One region of the Mesorhizobium sp. B2-3-13 genome, then DNA from elsewhere that is predicted to be linked to it. Evidence: predicted binding sites of a transcription regulator. Region 1 holds the regulator's gene; the other holds the start of a gene.
What was found. The regulator LexA, encoded in region 1, represses DNA repair genes until DNA is damaged. The targets are predictions, from matches to a motif close to TGTTCNNNNTGTGTTCNG.
Positions count from the first base shown of each region.

Region 2: a site for LexA is predicted at 4,892-4,909, ahead of FJ941_RS15935 (YifB family Mg chelatase-like AAA ATPase). Genes of this name have one in related genera too.

Region 1 covers NZ_VFVQ01000007.1:196,693-203,843, reverse strand. Annotated here, with positions in the region: gene gltX (glutamate--tRNA ligase) at 1-759, opposite strand, end outside; gene FJ941_RS11165 (ComEC/Rec2 family competence protein) at 863-3,316, shown strand; gene lexA (transcriptional repressor LexA) at 3,310-4,053, opposite strand; gene FJ941_RS11155 (GntR family transcriptional regulator) at 4,461-5,234, opposite strand; gene FJ941_RS11150 (ABC transporter substrate-binding protein) at 5,384-6,370, shown strand; gene FJ941_RS11145 (ABC transporter ATP-binding protein) at 6,429-7,151, shown strand, end outside.
Region 2 covers NZ_VFVQ01000012.1:58,167-65,317, reverse strand. Annotated here, with positions in the region: gene FJ941_RS15945 (hydantoinase/oxoprolinase family protein) at 1-597, shown strand, start outside; gene FJ941_RS15940 (malate synthase G) at 894-3,065, shown strand; gene FJ941_RS15935 (YifB family Mg chelatase-like AAA ATPase) at 3,267-4,799, opposite strand; gene FJ941_RS15930 (LysR substrate-binding domain-containing protein) at 4,921-5,625, shown strand; gene gshB (glutathione synthase) at 5,738-6,679, opposite strand; gene FJ941_RS15920 (GtrA family protein) at 6,751-7,125, opposite strand; gene FJ941_RS15915 (glycosyltransferase) at 7,129-7,151, opposite strand, start outside.

The DNA of each region.
Region 1 (7,151 bases):
GTAGGCCTCGACGCCCAGCGCGCCATGGCGTTTCGACAGCTTGGCGCCGTCGGCGCCATGGATCAGCGGGATGTGCGACATCGACGGCACGTCCCAGCCCATGGCGTTGTAGATCACGGTCTGGCGGGCGGCGTTGGTCAGGTGATCGTCGCCACGGATGATATGGGTGATGCCCATGTCGTGGTCATCGACGACGACGGCATGCATATAGGTCGGGTTGCCGTCCGAACGCAGGATGATGAAATCGTCGAGATCCTTGTTGGGAAAGCGCACCTCGCCCTGGACCCGGTCCTGCACCACCGTCTCGCCCTCGGTCGGTGCCTTGATGCGGATGGCACCCTTGACGCCGGCGGGTGCCTCCGACGGGGCGCGGTCACGCCAGTGGCCGTTGTAGCGTGGTGGCAGGCCCTTGGCGCGTGCTGCCTCGCGCATCGCCTCGAGCTCGGCTGAAGTCTCGTAGCTGTAATAGGCCTTGCCCAGGCGCACCAGCTCCTCGGCCACCTCCCGGTGGCGCGGCGCGCGCTCGAATTGGGAGACCGCGTCACCGTCCCATGACAGGCCGAGCCAGGTCAGGCCGTCCAGAATGGCCGATGTGGCTGCATCGGTCGAACGCTCGCGATCGGTGTCCTCGATGCGCAGCAGCATCGTGCCGCCGGTGTGCTTGGCATAGAGCCAGTTGAACAGCGCCGTGCGCGCGCCGCCGATATGCAGATAGCCGGTCGGCGAGGGAGCAAAACGGGTGATGACCTTGTCGGGCATGGAACTCTCGGAAAACGTCTGAAGCTGAGTGCGGAGTGCGCGGACTTTCGCGCGTCGCGCGTTCATGTAGCATAGGGTGTCGAGGGCGCAAGGGGCAGACCCGATGACTGGACGAGGCCGGGGCTCGGATCGGGGCGAGGGCGCCATTGTCGGCGTCAGCGAGCGATCCCTGTTTGCGACGCCTCCTGCGATCCCGCTGCCATCGCCGCTCGTGGCTGCGCCCGCAACCCAGCCGCTGCAGGCGGATAGCCCAGCGCCAACTCCATCTCCTGCCGCACGCAGAATTGTGCGCGTGCGCCGGCAAATCGGCCCGATATCCTTTCCTCGCCTGCGTCACGGCGTGGCCAAGGCGGCGGAGCTGGAACTCGACCGGGGCATCGCCTTCCTGCTGGTGCCGGTCTGCCTGGCCGTTGGGGCGATCTGCTACTTTTCGCTGGCGTCCGAGCCCGATTTTGCAAAGCCTGTCGCGGTCGTGGTTCTGGCGGCGGTATGTGCATTCGTCTCGCGCTCCTGGCCGAAAACCCATCTGTGTTTCATGGCACTGCTGTTGTGTGTGCTTGGCCTGCTTGCGGCGAAGGTCGAAACATGGCGAGCCGGAACCCGGATGCTGGGCTCGGAAATCTCGACGCAACTGACCGGCCGCGTGATCTCGCTCGAGGAGATGGAGAGCGGCCGCATCCGGCTGACCATGGACGTGATTTCGACCGCCCGGCCGAAACTGCGCTACGCGCCTGAAAGGGTCCGGCTTTCGGCACGCAAGATACCGCCCGAAATGACCGCCGGCTCGCTTGTCACAGGCTATGCCAAACTGCTGCCGCCGACCGGCCCGGTGCGGCCGGACAGCTACGACTTCTCCTTCGACAGCTATTTCGCCGGCATCGGCGGCAGCGGCTTCTTTCTCGGCAATCCAACGGTCATCTCCGCCGAAGCCGGTGAGATGCCGCTGCCGGCACGCGTGTTTTCAGGCATCGAAAATGCCCGCGAAGCCATCGCCGACCACATCAGGGGCAGCATTGGCGGCGCCGAAGGCGAGATCGCGGCGGCGCTGATCGTCGGCGTGCGGGCCGGCATTCCCGATGAAATCAACGAAGCGATGCGGCGCACCGGCATCTATCACATCATCTCGATTTCAGGTCTGCATATGGCGCTGGTGGCCGGCACCATCATGGGTCTGCTGCGCGGCGCCTTCGCACTGTTTCCAGGGTTTTCCGCGCGCCGGCCGGTGAAGAAATACGCCGCCGCCGCCGCACTGTTTTCGATCGCCGCCTATCTCGTCATTTCGGGCGTCGTCGTCGCGGCCGAACGCAGCTTCATCATGCTGGCGGTGATGCTGATCGCCGTCTTGTTCGATCGCACGGCGCTGACCATGCGCAATCTGGCGATTTCGGCGATCGCCGTTATCCTGGTTTCGCCGCACGAGGTCGTCGGCCCGAGTTTCCAGATGTCGTTCGCGGCAACCGCAGCCTTGGTTGGCGCCTATGCCGGCTGGGCCGACCACCATGCGGGAAAGACGAGGCCTCCGCCGCCAAAGCGATCCCTACCCGGGTTTCTGACGCGAAAATTCCTCTTGGCGACAGGTGGATTGGCCATGACGTCCATCATCGCCGGCAGCGCGACGGCACTGTTTGCCATCTGGCATTTCCAGCGGGTGTCGCCGCTCAGCCTGTTCGCCAATCTGGCCCTCATGCCGATCGTGTCGATCGTGATGTTCCTGGCCGTCGCCAGCGCGTTGCTGATGCCGTTCGGGTTGGATTGGCCGGCTCTCTACCTCATGGGCAAGGGCCTGACAGCGATGATCGCCATATCGGCGTGGATATCGGAGCGCTCTCCGGTCGATGGAGTCGGGCTGATTTCGCAGCAATCCGTGCTGCTGGTCACCGTCGCGTTGGTCATCGCGACGATGGCGACGACGTGGCTCCGGCTCACGGCGGTGCCATTCGCGCTTGCCGGTCTGTTGACTGTATCGCACACGCGCGCGCCCGATGTGCTGATCTCGGAAGATGCGCGGCTGGTGGCTCTGTCGATCGGCAATGGCGAACTGGCCGTCAACCGGGAACGTCCGAACGAATTCGCAGCCGACAATTGGAAACGCGCTCTGATCTCCGAAACAATCGTCCTACCGGAAATGTTCGAGAAGACGGACGGGCAATTCGATCTTGCCACTCCCACCGACCTGCCGCTGGGATCGCCGTTCTATTGCCGCGAAGGCCTGTGCCTTGCCAGGCACCCTTCCGGCGCGATCATCGCCTATGTCGAGGATCGCAAGGACACCTGGAAGGCCTGCGCCTTCGCCGACCTGATCGTCGTCAATGACGCGACCGCCTATGACGCCTGTCATAATCCGCTGGTTCTCGTCGTCACCAAACGCCAGCTCGCCCGCAAGGGGAGTGCCGCCGTTTTCTTCGATCCCCAATCGGCCACGACGCCGGCTGAGGTCGAATTCGCCGTCGACGGACCATACCGGCCTTGGCACGAGCAGCGAAAATTCTCACGCGAGGCGAGGGGGCTGGCCCCCTATAAAAAGGCCGACAAGCCCGATGGCAAGCCAGTTCAGTAGCGCCTGATCAGCCCGACGAGCTTGCCCTGCACCTTGACCCGATCCGGTCCGAAGATGCGTGTTTCGTAGGCTGGATTGGCGGCTTCGAGCGCGATCGAGGCGCCCTTGCGGCGGAACCGCTTCAGCGTTGCTTCCTCCTCGTCGACCAGCGCCACGATGATTTCGCCCGGACTTGCTGTATCGGCATTGCGGATGATGACCGTGTCGCCGTCGAAGATACCGGCCTCGATCATCGAGTCGCCCTTGACTTCCAGCGCATAGTGCTCGCCGCCCATGATCATGTCCGGCGGCACCGAAATCGAATGCGTCTGATGCTGGATGGCATCGATCGGCACACCGGCGGCGATACGACCCATGACCGGGATGGACACAGCTGAAACCGCGTCATCGTCGTTGCCGGCCGCGGCCAGGCGGGAAGGCGCCGTCGCCGGCCTGATCTGGCGGCCGAGACTGCCTTGGCCAAGGCTGCCCTGGATGACACTTGGCGAGAACTTCTTTGCCGCATTGAGGCCCGGCGCGATCGAGTCCGGCAGCCGCAGCACTTCCAGCGCGCGCGCCCGATTGGGTAGCCGGCGAATAAAGCCACGTTCCTCCAGCGCCGTGATCAGGCGATGGATGCCCGATTTGGAGGCAAGATCGAGCGCTTCCTTCATTTCGTCGAAGGAGGGCGGTATCCCGCTTTCCTTGAGCCGTTCGTGGATGAACATCAGCAGTTCATGTTGCTTGCGTGTCAGCATGGCGGCCCCCAAGGCATTGAACGAAAGGTCTGACCAGAATCGAAAAAACAAACCCAGAACAAACACTATCCGTTCCAGTTGTGTTCCGCAACCGTTTAAAGTTTAATGAATTTGTTAACGCGTCTGAAGTTTTTTGCCGCGACAGCGGACTGAGGCCGATCCTTTCCACGATCGGCAGGCATTGAAATCGTTTTGGTTAATGGCCTGTGGCCTATCCACTGATGGGCCTTGGCATCAGTCTTTCGGGGGGCTCTTCGCGGGTGGATTGTACAATTTATGGATCCATTATTCGTGGAACGAAACGAAACCAAAACGCCAACGATTGGTAGCTTAGGGGCGGCGATGGATCCAGGCGTTTGGCCCACTCCGGCCAGCGCATGCCAATAGGCGTCGCGCAAGCATTGAAGTCACCCGGAACCCGCTTGCAAGCTGCCGGCGCGGGCGGCGTATTTGGTCGCGCCGCTGTCTTCGCTATGGACATAGACGTGCAGGGTATAGCCGATATGCGCCGTCATCAGCGCCTTGGCCCGCTCGACGTCACGATCGAGTGCAGCTTCCATGATCGCTGTATGGTGTTCGATCGCAATCGCTTCGCACAATGCCTCCATTGCCTCTTCATAACCGTCCTTCAGACCAGCCGCGGCCCGCAATGTCGGCGCCAGGCCGAGAAAACGATGATGCCGTCGCAGCTGATCGGCGATGGTCGAGCGGAATCGCATGAGCCAATTGGAAGTCGCCGCGCTTAGCAGCGCCGCATGGAAAGCTTCGTGGTTCTCGTCCCATTTATCGACAGCCGCATCCGAAGGATCGTCGACCGCGGTCTTGCAACGGGAGAGCCGGTAGTGGGCGGTGACAACGGCATCCTCCCACTCCTTGCCGCCTTTTTCCATCGATTCGAGGAACAGGGGTATCTCGACCACCATCCTGGCGCGTGCCAGGTCCTCCAGTTCGGCCCGCGATACCGGAGCGACCGTAAAACCACGATTGCTGATGGCGGTGACAAGGCGTTCGGCCTCTAGCCGCGACAAGGCTTCGCGCAACGGCGTCCAGCCGACGCCATAGGTGCCGCGCAGGGCACTCAGTTTGAGCGGGGCGCCCGGCATGAGGCGCGTGGTCAGGATGTCGCGCCGCAACAGCTGATAGGCGGCTTCCGTTTTTGTAGAACTCGTTTCATCGCGCATCGTGATCAATCCGTCGTCTGGCGAAAGTATATATGATATTGGGTCATAGCAACAATTATATATAATGTTTGACACCGACCGGCGGACCGACCATGATCGCCGTGGTAGCCGCGTTTCCAAGCGGCCCTGATCAAATCTGGGAGGAAATGATGTTGAAATCGAAATCCGCTTGGTTGTCGGGCTTGGCCCTGGCAGGCGCATTGATGATTAGCGCCGGCAGTGCCGCGGCCGATCAGATCCGTATCGGCATTGCCAATTTCGGCGAGCATCCGCAATTGAACGCCGCCATAGCCGGCTTCAAGAAGGCGTTGACGGATAATGGCTTCGTCGAGGGCAAGGACGTCGTCTACACGGAGAGCCACACCAATTTCGATGCATCGCTGGTGCCGCAGATGATCGCCAAGCTGCAGGCCGAGCAGCCCAAGCTGATCTACACCATCACCACGCCGGTCTCGCAGATCGCCAAGAAAGCGCTTGCCGGTTCCGGCATTCCGATCGTTTTTGCCGCGGTCACCGATCCGGTGGCGGCCAAGCTGGTGCCGTCATGGGACGCCGGAGACGAAGGCATGACCGGCGCCAGCGATCTGCAGGACGTCGCTGCCGTGATGGCCTTCACCAAGAAGCTGCTGCCGACCGCCAAGCGCTTCGGCGTGCCTTATAATCCCGGTGAGGCCAATGACGTTGCCTTGGTCGAAAAGATCAAGGCGGCGGCACCGGCCGCCGGCTTCGAGGTGGTGGAGGTCGGCATCGACAACGTCAATGACATCCAGCAACGCATCGCTTCGCTCGCCGGCAAGGCCGACGTGATCTACGGCCCGGCGTCGAACCTGATCCAGCCGGCGATCGCCGCTGTCTCCGCGGCCGCCCGCCAGGCCGGTATCCCGGTCGTCAACTCCGATGACAGTGCGGTCCGCAACGGCACCGTGCCTGCAAGCTTCGCGGTCAATTACACGCAGGTCGGCGTCAACGCCGGCAACATCGCCGCCGAGATCCTCAAGGGCAAGGACCCCAAGACGATCGCGCCGTCGCGCCCGGCCTACAAGGACCACATGGCAACGATCTCGCGCAAGGCGATGGCCGCGTTCGGCATCGAGATACCGGCTTCAATGGCCGATTGCGGCTGCATCGTCGACTAACATCGGAACTGCTGGGATGACGGCGTCGGCGCCGTCATCCCGAGGTCAGGGAGGAACGATGCTCGAGATTCGATCCGCACGCAAAGTGTTCTACAAGGGCCAGGCCGACGAGAAGGTCGCGCTGGACGGTCTCAGCCTGTCGCTGTCCACAGGCGAGTTCGGCATCGTCATCGGCTCCAACGGGGCCGGCAAGAGCAGCATGCTTAATGCCATTTCCGGCGCTCTGATCCTCGATTCCGGCCAGATTCTGATCAATGGCGCCGATGTGACTGGTATGCCGGTGCACAAGCGCGCCTCGAGACTGGCTCGCGTATTCCAGGATCCGATGCGCGGCACCGCCGCCAGCATGACGGTTGCGGAAAACATGCTGCTGGCCGATTTGCGCAGCCAAAAGCGCACCTTGCGCCCGGGGCTGAACACCACCCGGCTTGCGTCCTACAGGGAACGCCTGTCGATCCTGGGTCTCGGTCTGGAAAATCGTCTCGACACGCGCGTCGACCTGCTCTCGGGCGGGCAGCGGCAATCCTTGTCGCTGATCATGGCGGTCGGCGGATCGCCTGACTTGCTGCTGCTCGACGAACATACCGCGGCACTTGATCCGCGCACGGCCGAGATTGTCATGCAGGCGACGGTGCGCGCCGTCAGCGCGCTGAAGCTGACGACTATGATGGTGACCCACAACATGCAGCACGCCGTCGACTACGGCAGCCGCGTGATCATGCTCGACGCGGGCCGCGTCCTTCTGGAAGTTAGCGGCGAGGAGAAGGCGAGGGTCACGGTT
Region 2 (7,151 bases), on a different contig from region 1:
GCCTCCCCGGAAGCGATCTCGGAACGAGTGCTGGTGACGCTGACGCGCTGGTCGGCCGAATATATCCTGGAAACCGCCTTTGCCGAGGACGGGCTCGATGGCGCGGCGACCGTGGCGCACGCGCTGGTCCAGCGCGCCGTCGACGCCCACCCCGGCATCGCCCGCCTCAGCGTCGCGCTCGACCGTCCGGTCATCGGGCTCGGAGCTTCGGCCCCCCTGCACTATGCCGGCCTGGCGCCGTTGGTCGGCAATGAGTGCGTGGTGCCCCGGGATACCGATGTCGCCAACGCGCTTGGTGCCGTCGTCGGCCAGGTCAGGGTCTCGGCCGAGGCGCGCGTCAGCCAGCCCAAGGAAGGCCTGTTCCGGCTTGCCTCGGGTGAAACGGTGCGCGATTTCCTCGACGAGGCGGCGGCGATAGCAGCCGCCGAGGCGGATGTCCGCGCCATTGTCGCCCAGCGGGCCCTTGATGCCGGCACCGACAGCGCCAAGATCGACGTGGCAACGGAGTTCCGGGTCTCGACTGTCGAAGCGCAGCGCATGTTCATCGAAGCGCATGTCGTGGCGGTGGCCTCCGGCAGGCCAAGGATCGCGGTTTGAGGAAGAAGAGCGATCTCCCCCCTCGTTGGGGAGATGGCCGGCAGGCCAGAGGGGGGCTGTCCCGCCAGCATCTCCGTTCTCCCTTCGCTCCTATATTCTGGTTGGGATGAGTCCCACGGCAAAAGTGGGCAACGTCGGCGATCCTTCGCGCCCCCTCTGCCCTGCCGGGCATCTCCCCCACGAGGGGGTAGGTTGGCCAATCGCCCAAAATGCCCCACCTTCACCCTAAGCTGAATTGACCCCGCAACCCCAAACATGCCAAACGCCCCGCAAAGCCTTTCATCTGGAGTAGCCTGATGACCGATCGCATCGAGATCGCCGGATTGCGCATTGCCCGCGAGCTGCATGACTTCGTCGTCGACGAAGCGTTGCCCGGCACCGGCATCGAGGCGGCGCGCTTCTGGGACGGATTTTCGGCCATCGTCCATGATTTGGCGCCCAAGAACCGGGCGCTGCTGGCAAAACGCGATGCCATGCAGGAAAAGCTCGACGGCTGGTATCGCGACAATGGCGCGCCAATCGACATGGACGCCTACAAGGCGTTCCTGAAGGAGATCGGCTATCTCGTTCCGGAAGGGCCGGCCTTCAGCGTCTCGACCGCCAATGTCGACCCGGAAATCGCCGTCGTCGCCGGGCCGCAGCTTGTCGTGCCGGTGATGAACGCGCGCTATGCGCTGAATGCCGCCAATGCGCGCTGGGGCTCGCTCTATGACGCGCTCTACGGCACCGACGCCATTCCCGAAACCGATGGCGCGCAGAAGGGCAAGGGGTTCAACCCGGCGCGCGGCGCCAAGGTGATCGCCTGGGCCAAGGATTTTCTCGACCAGTCGGTGCCGCTCACCTCTGGCAAATGGGCAGGGGTGAATGGCCTGTCGGCGGCCAACGGCGCCCTGAAGCTCAGCGCCGGCGCCGGCTCGACGACGCTGGCCGATCCCAGGCAATTCGTTGGCTATCGCGGTGACGCCGCCAATCCGCAAGCCGTGCTCCTGGTGAAAAACGGACTGCATGTCGAGATCCTGATCGACCGCGCCAACCAGATCGGCCGCACCGATCCGGCTGGCATCGCCGACGTCATCCTGGAATCGGCACTGACGACCATCCAGGACTGCGAGGATTCGGTCGCGGCGGTGGATGCTGAGGACAAGGTCGTCGTCTACCGCAACTGGCTCGGCCTGATGAAGGGCGATCTGGCGGAAGAGATCACCAAGGGCGGCAAGAGCTTTACCCGCAAGCTCAACCCCGACCGCGTCTACACCATCCCCGCCGGCGGCACGCTGGCCGTGCCCGGCCGCTCGCTGATGCTGGTGCGCAATGTCGGCCACCTCATGACCAATCCGGCGATCCTGGACCGCGACGGCAACGAGGTACCGGAAGGCATCGTGGACGCGGCGATGACGGCCCTGATCGCGCTTCACGACGTTGGGCCGAAGGGGCGGCGGATGAACTCCCGCGCCGGCTCGATGTATGTGGTGAAGCCGAAGATGCACGGGCCGGAGGAAGTCGCCTTCGCCGTCGAGATCTTCGACCGCGTCGAAGCCCTGCTCGGCATGGCCCCAAACACCATCAAGATGGGTATCATGGACGAGGAGCGGCGCACGACGATCAACCTCAAGGAGGCGATCCGCGCCGCCAGGGAGCGCGTGGTGTTCATCAACACCGGCTTCCTCGACCGCACCGGCGACGAGATCCACACCTCGATGGAAGCCGGCCCGATGATCCGCAAGGGCGACATGAAGCAAGCCGCCTGGATCTCCGCCTACGAGGCCTGGAATGTCGACACCGGTCTCGAATGCGGGCTGGCCGGCCATGCCCAGATCGGCAAGGGCATGTGGGCGATGCCGGATCTGATGGCGGCCATGCTGGTCGAGAAGATCGCGCACCCCAAGGCCGGCGCCAACACCGCCTGGGTGCCGTCGCCGACGGCGGCGACGCTGCACGCCACGCACTATCACAAGGTCGATGTCCACGCCGTCCAGGCGGCGCTGAAGAGCCGGCCAAAGGCGAAACTCGACGACATCCTCTCGGTACCGGTGGCCGTGCGGCCCAACTGGACGCCCGACGAAATCCAGCGCGAGCTCGACAACAACGCGCAAGGCATTCTGGGCTATGTCGTGCGCTGGATCGACCAGGGCGTCGGCTGCTCCAAGGTTCCCGACATCAACGACGTCGGCCTGATGGAAGACCGCGCCACGCTGCGCATCTCCTCGCAGCACATCGCCAACTGGCTTCGCCACAAGGTCTGCTCGGAAATCCAGGTCAGGGATTCGCTGCAGCGCATGGCCGCGATCGTCGATCTGCAGAATGTCGGCGATCCGCTCTACCGGCCGATGGCGCCGGACTTCGACAGCTCGATCGCCTTCCAGGCCGCCTGCGACCTTGTGTTCAAGGGAACAAGCCAGCCAAATGGTTACACCGAGCCCGTACTGCATAAGCGGCGGCTGGAGCTCAAGGCGCGGGAGAGCGCCTGAGCCTGCGGCGCCTCATCGAGCTGGTTCCGGCGAGGGCTGCGGCCATGACCTGAAGGGTCACTTTTGCCGCTTTGTCCTGAATTGGATCAATGAGCAGGGCCGCCGGCCGCCGTCACTTCAAACTCCCCGCTTGACCATCTCTCCGCCGGCGAGGTCGGCAGGTCCAGGTGCCGAGGCGGGATGCCGGCCTCCGGGCGAACTCTACGCCGCCTGCGCCATGCGCTCCGAACTCATGCGGTAGGAAATCGCTTCGGCCAGATGGATGCGGCCGACGGCCTCGCTGGCGTCGAGATCGGCGAGCGTGCGCGCGACTTTCAGCACGCGATGGTAGGCCCGTGCGGAAAAGGCGAGTTTTTCGCTGGCGTCCTTGAGTAGCGACAGGCCGGCGGCGTCCGGCATGGCGATCGCTTCGATGACTGCGGGAGAGCAATGCGCGTTGGTGGTGGCGCTGCTGACGCCGAGCCGTTCGAAGCGCTCGCGCTGGAGGGTGCGCGCGCGGCCGACGCGCAGCGCCACATCGGCGCTCTTTTCCGCCCGGTCGGGCCGGATCAGGTCGCTGGCCGAGACCGCCGGCACTTCAATGCGAAGATCGATGCGGTCGAGCAGCGGGCCTGAGATGCGCGCCTGGTAGTCGGTGCGGCAGCGCTCGCCGCGCAGGCAGCGATAGCCGGGTTCCCCGGCCATGCCGCAGCGGCACGGGTTCATCGCCGCCACCAGCTGGATGCGTGCCGGATAAGTGACGCGGTGGTTGGCGCGCGCGATCATGCAGTCGCCGGTCTCAAGCGGCTGGCGCAGCGCATCGAGCGTCTGCGGCGTGAATTCGGGGAACTCGTCGAGGAACAGCACGCCGTGATGGGCGAGCGACACTTCGCCCGGCCGCGCGCGTATGCCGCCGCCCACCATAGCCGCCATCGAGGCCGAATGGTGCGGGGCGCGGAATGGCCGCCGGTCGGTCAGCTTGCCTTCGCCGAGCTCGCCCGCCACCGAGGCGATCATCGAGACTTCGAGCAATTCCTTCGGCGCCAGCGGCGGCAGGATCGAGGGAAGACGCTGCGCCAGCATCGATTTTCCCGAGCCCGGAGGACCGATCATCAAGAGATTGTGGCCGCCCGCGGCCGCCAGTTCCAGCGCCCGCTTCGCCGTCTCCTGGCCCTTGATGTCGGCAAGGTCGGGCAGGTCGCGTGCCGAGGCGTGGATGCCGGCCTCCGGGCGCGACAGCACCTGCGTGCCGCGGAAATGGTTGGCTATGGCAATCAGGCTGCGCGGCGCCAGAATGTCGAATTCCCGCCCCGCCCAGGCCGCTTCCGGCCCACAGGCGAACGGGCAGATCAGGCCCTTGCCCTCGGCATTGGCGCCGATCGCCGCCGGCAGCGCACCGGCGACCGCCGTGATCGTCCCGTCAAGCGACAGTTCGCCGAGCACGACATAGCCGGCCAGCATGTCGCCCGGAATGGCGCCGAGGGCCGCCATCAGGCCGAGTGCGATCGGCAGATCGTAATGGCTGCCTTCCTTGGGCAAATCCGCGGGCGCCAAATTGATCGTTACTTTTTTCGACGGCATCGACAGGCCGGAAGCATGAAGGGCCGCCTGGACCCGCTCGCGGCTCTCGGCCACCGCCTTGTCCGGCAGGCCGACGATGTGCATGTTGACCTTGCCGGGTGCGATCATCACCTGCACGTCGACCGGCACGGCCTCGATGCCCTGGAAAGCGACCGTACGAACCCGCGCCACCATATTCTGCCCCCCGATGCCGGCTCGCCCCCAGCCCTTGTGAACAATCCACGAGCGACGTCAGCTCAAGACAACCACAGATTTCAGGCTTAGGCAAGAACAATACAAGAACAAAGGCAAACGGGTGCATACGGCATCGGGCGCGTTCTCGGCGCTGGCCGACGCATGGGTTGCGACCAAGGGCGGCGCCACCGGTGTGCTCTCCGTCACCACGGTCCAGACTTTCGCCTCGACCTGGCTCGCCGTGCGCCTTGGAGCATTCCAGCTGATGCATCCGGACCTTGCCGTGAAAGTCGATACATCGTCCCGGCTGGCCGATTTTGGGCGCGACGGCATGGATATCGGCATTCGCACCGGCACCGGGAAATGGCCGGGCCTGGGAGCCCACTACCTGTTCAAGGCAGACTACACGCCGATGCTCAGCCCAAGGCTGGTGCGGAGCGTGGGAGGAATCCGCCACCCGCAGGATCTCTACAAGCTGCCACTATGCTGTTCGAGCGATCCCTGGTGGAAGATCTGGTTCGAGGCAGCCGGTGCCCGCTTCGAGCCGGATCGCATCATAGCCGGTCCGGAGCTCGGCACACAGGCCTATGACGCGATGGCGGCGCTGACGGACCAGGGTGTCGCCATCCTCACCCGCAATCTCTACTCCTCATTGCTGACGACAGGACAGCTGATCCAGCCGTTCGAGGCGCAGGGGTCCGACGGCGACGGCTATTGGCTCGTGCATTCCGAAGGCCGCCGCAACACCCCGAAGATCCGGCTGTTCAGGGACTGGGTACTGGCCGAGACCGCTGATGTCAGGGCGCGCGAACAGCGCGGGGCCTGAAGAGTCCTTGGTCAAATCAGGAACATCGAGGGAACCCGGTAGCCGCACAGGTTGCGCCCCGGTTGTACCCGGCTGCAAAAGCGGAACATGGTTAACACAAATTGGAAACGGATTATGCCCGTTTCGCTTCCACCGCGTCCCAGAACAGGCTGGCGATGTCGGCGCCGCCGAAGCGTTGCACTTCACGCACGCCGGTCGGCGAGGTGACGTTGATCTCGGTCATGTAGTCGCCGATGACGTCGATGCCGACCAGGATGAAGCCGCGCTCTTTCAGCGACGGTCCGATGCGGGCGCAGATTTCGCGCTCACGTTCGGTCAACTCGGTCTTCTCCGCGCGGCCGCCAACATGCATGTTGGAGCGGGAATCGTGCTCGGCCGGCACCCGGTTGATGGCGCCGACCGGCTCGCCGTCGATCAGGATGATGCGTTTGTCACCCTTGCGTACATCCTTCAGGTAGCGCTGCACGATATAGGGCTCGCGAAACAGCTGGCCGAACATTTCGAGCAGCGAGGCGAGGTTGCGGTCGGCTTCCAAGAGATGGAAGATGCCGGCGCCGCCATTGCCGTAGAGCGGCTTGACGATGATGTCGCCGAACTCCTTGCGGAAGGCGGCCACCTCAAGCGGATCCTTGGTGATCAGCGTGTCCGGCATCAGGTCGGGAAACTCGGTGACGAAGATCTTTTCCGGGCTGTTGCGCACCCAGGCCGGGTCGTTGACGACCAGCGTCTTCGGATGGATGCGCTCGAGGATATGGGTCGTGGTGATGTAGTTCATGTCGAAGGGCGGGTCCTGGCGCAGCAGGATGACGTCCATCTCCGACAGGTCGGTGCGCACCTTTTCGCCCAGGGAGTAGTGGCTGCCCTTCTCATCGCGCACCTGCATCTCCTCCATGCGGGCAAACACCTTGCCGTCGCGCAGCGACAACCGGTCTGGGGTGTAGTGGAACAATTGATGGCCGCGCCGCTGCGCTTCCAGCGACAGCGCGAACGAGGTGTCGCCGGCGATCGACACGGTGGAGACATGGTCCATCTGGACGGCGATTTTCAGCTTCATGGTGGATCCCCAACGCAGTCAACGCATGCGATATAAGGGTCGCGGCGCCTTCTGCCAATCGGGCCACGCCGCTAACGGTCGAAGACCAGCCGCGAGTAACCCACGAAGGACAGCGTCATGGCCACCAGCGAAGCGATGGCAAGCGCGCCCAATGGTGGCGCTGCCGGCAGCACCAGCAGGATGGCCGAGTAGACGGCATAGTTGACGATGCTGGTGGCGACGCCGACGCCGCCATAGCGGGCGCCTTCCTGTGTCAATCCCCTGCTCGACGGCGAGAAGGTCAGATGCCGGTTGATCTGCCATGTGACGCAGAGCGCAAAGCCGATCGAGAGCATGCGGCTGACGAAGGGCCCGAGCGGCGTGACGGCGAGCAGCAGCCAGAGTGCCGCCGCGTCGGCGACGAAACCGATGCCGCCTGCGACGACAAAGCGGACGACGCGTTGCATCGTTCAGGCCGCGCGCGAGGCCTTGC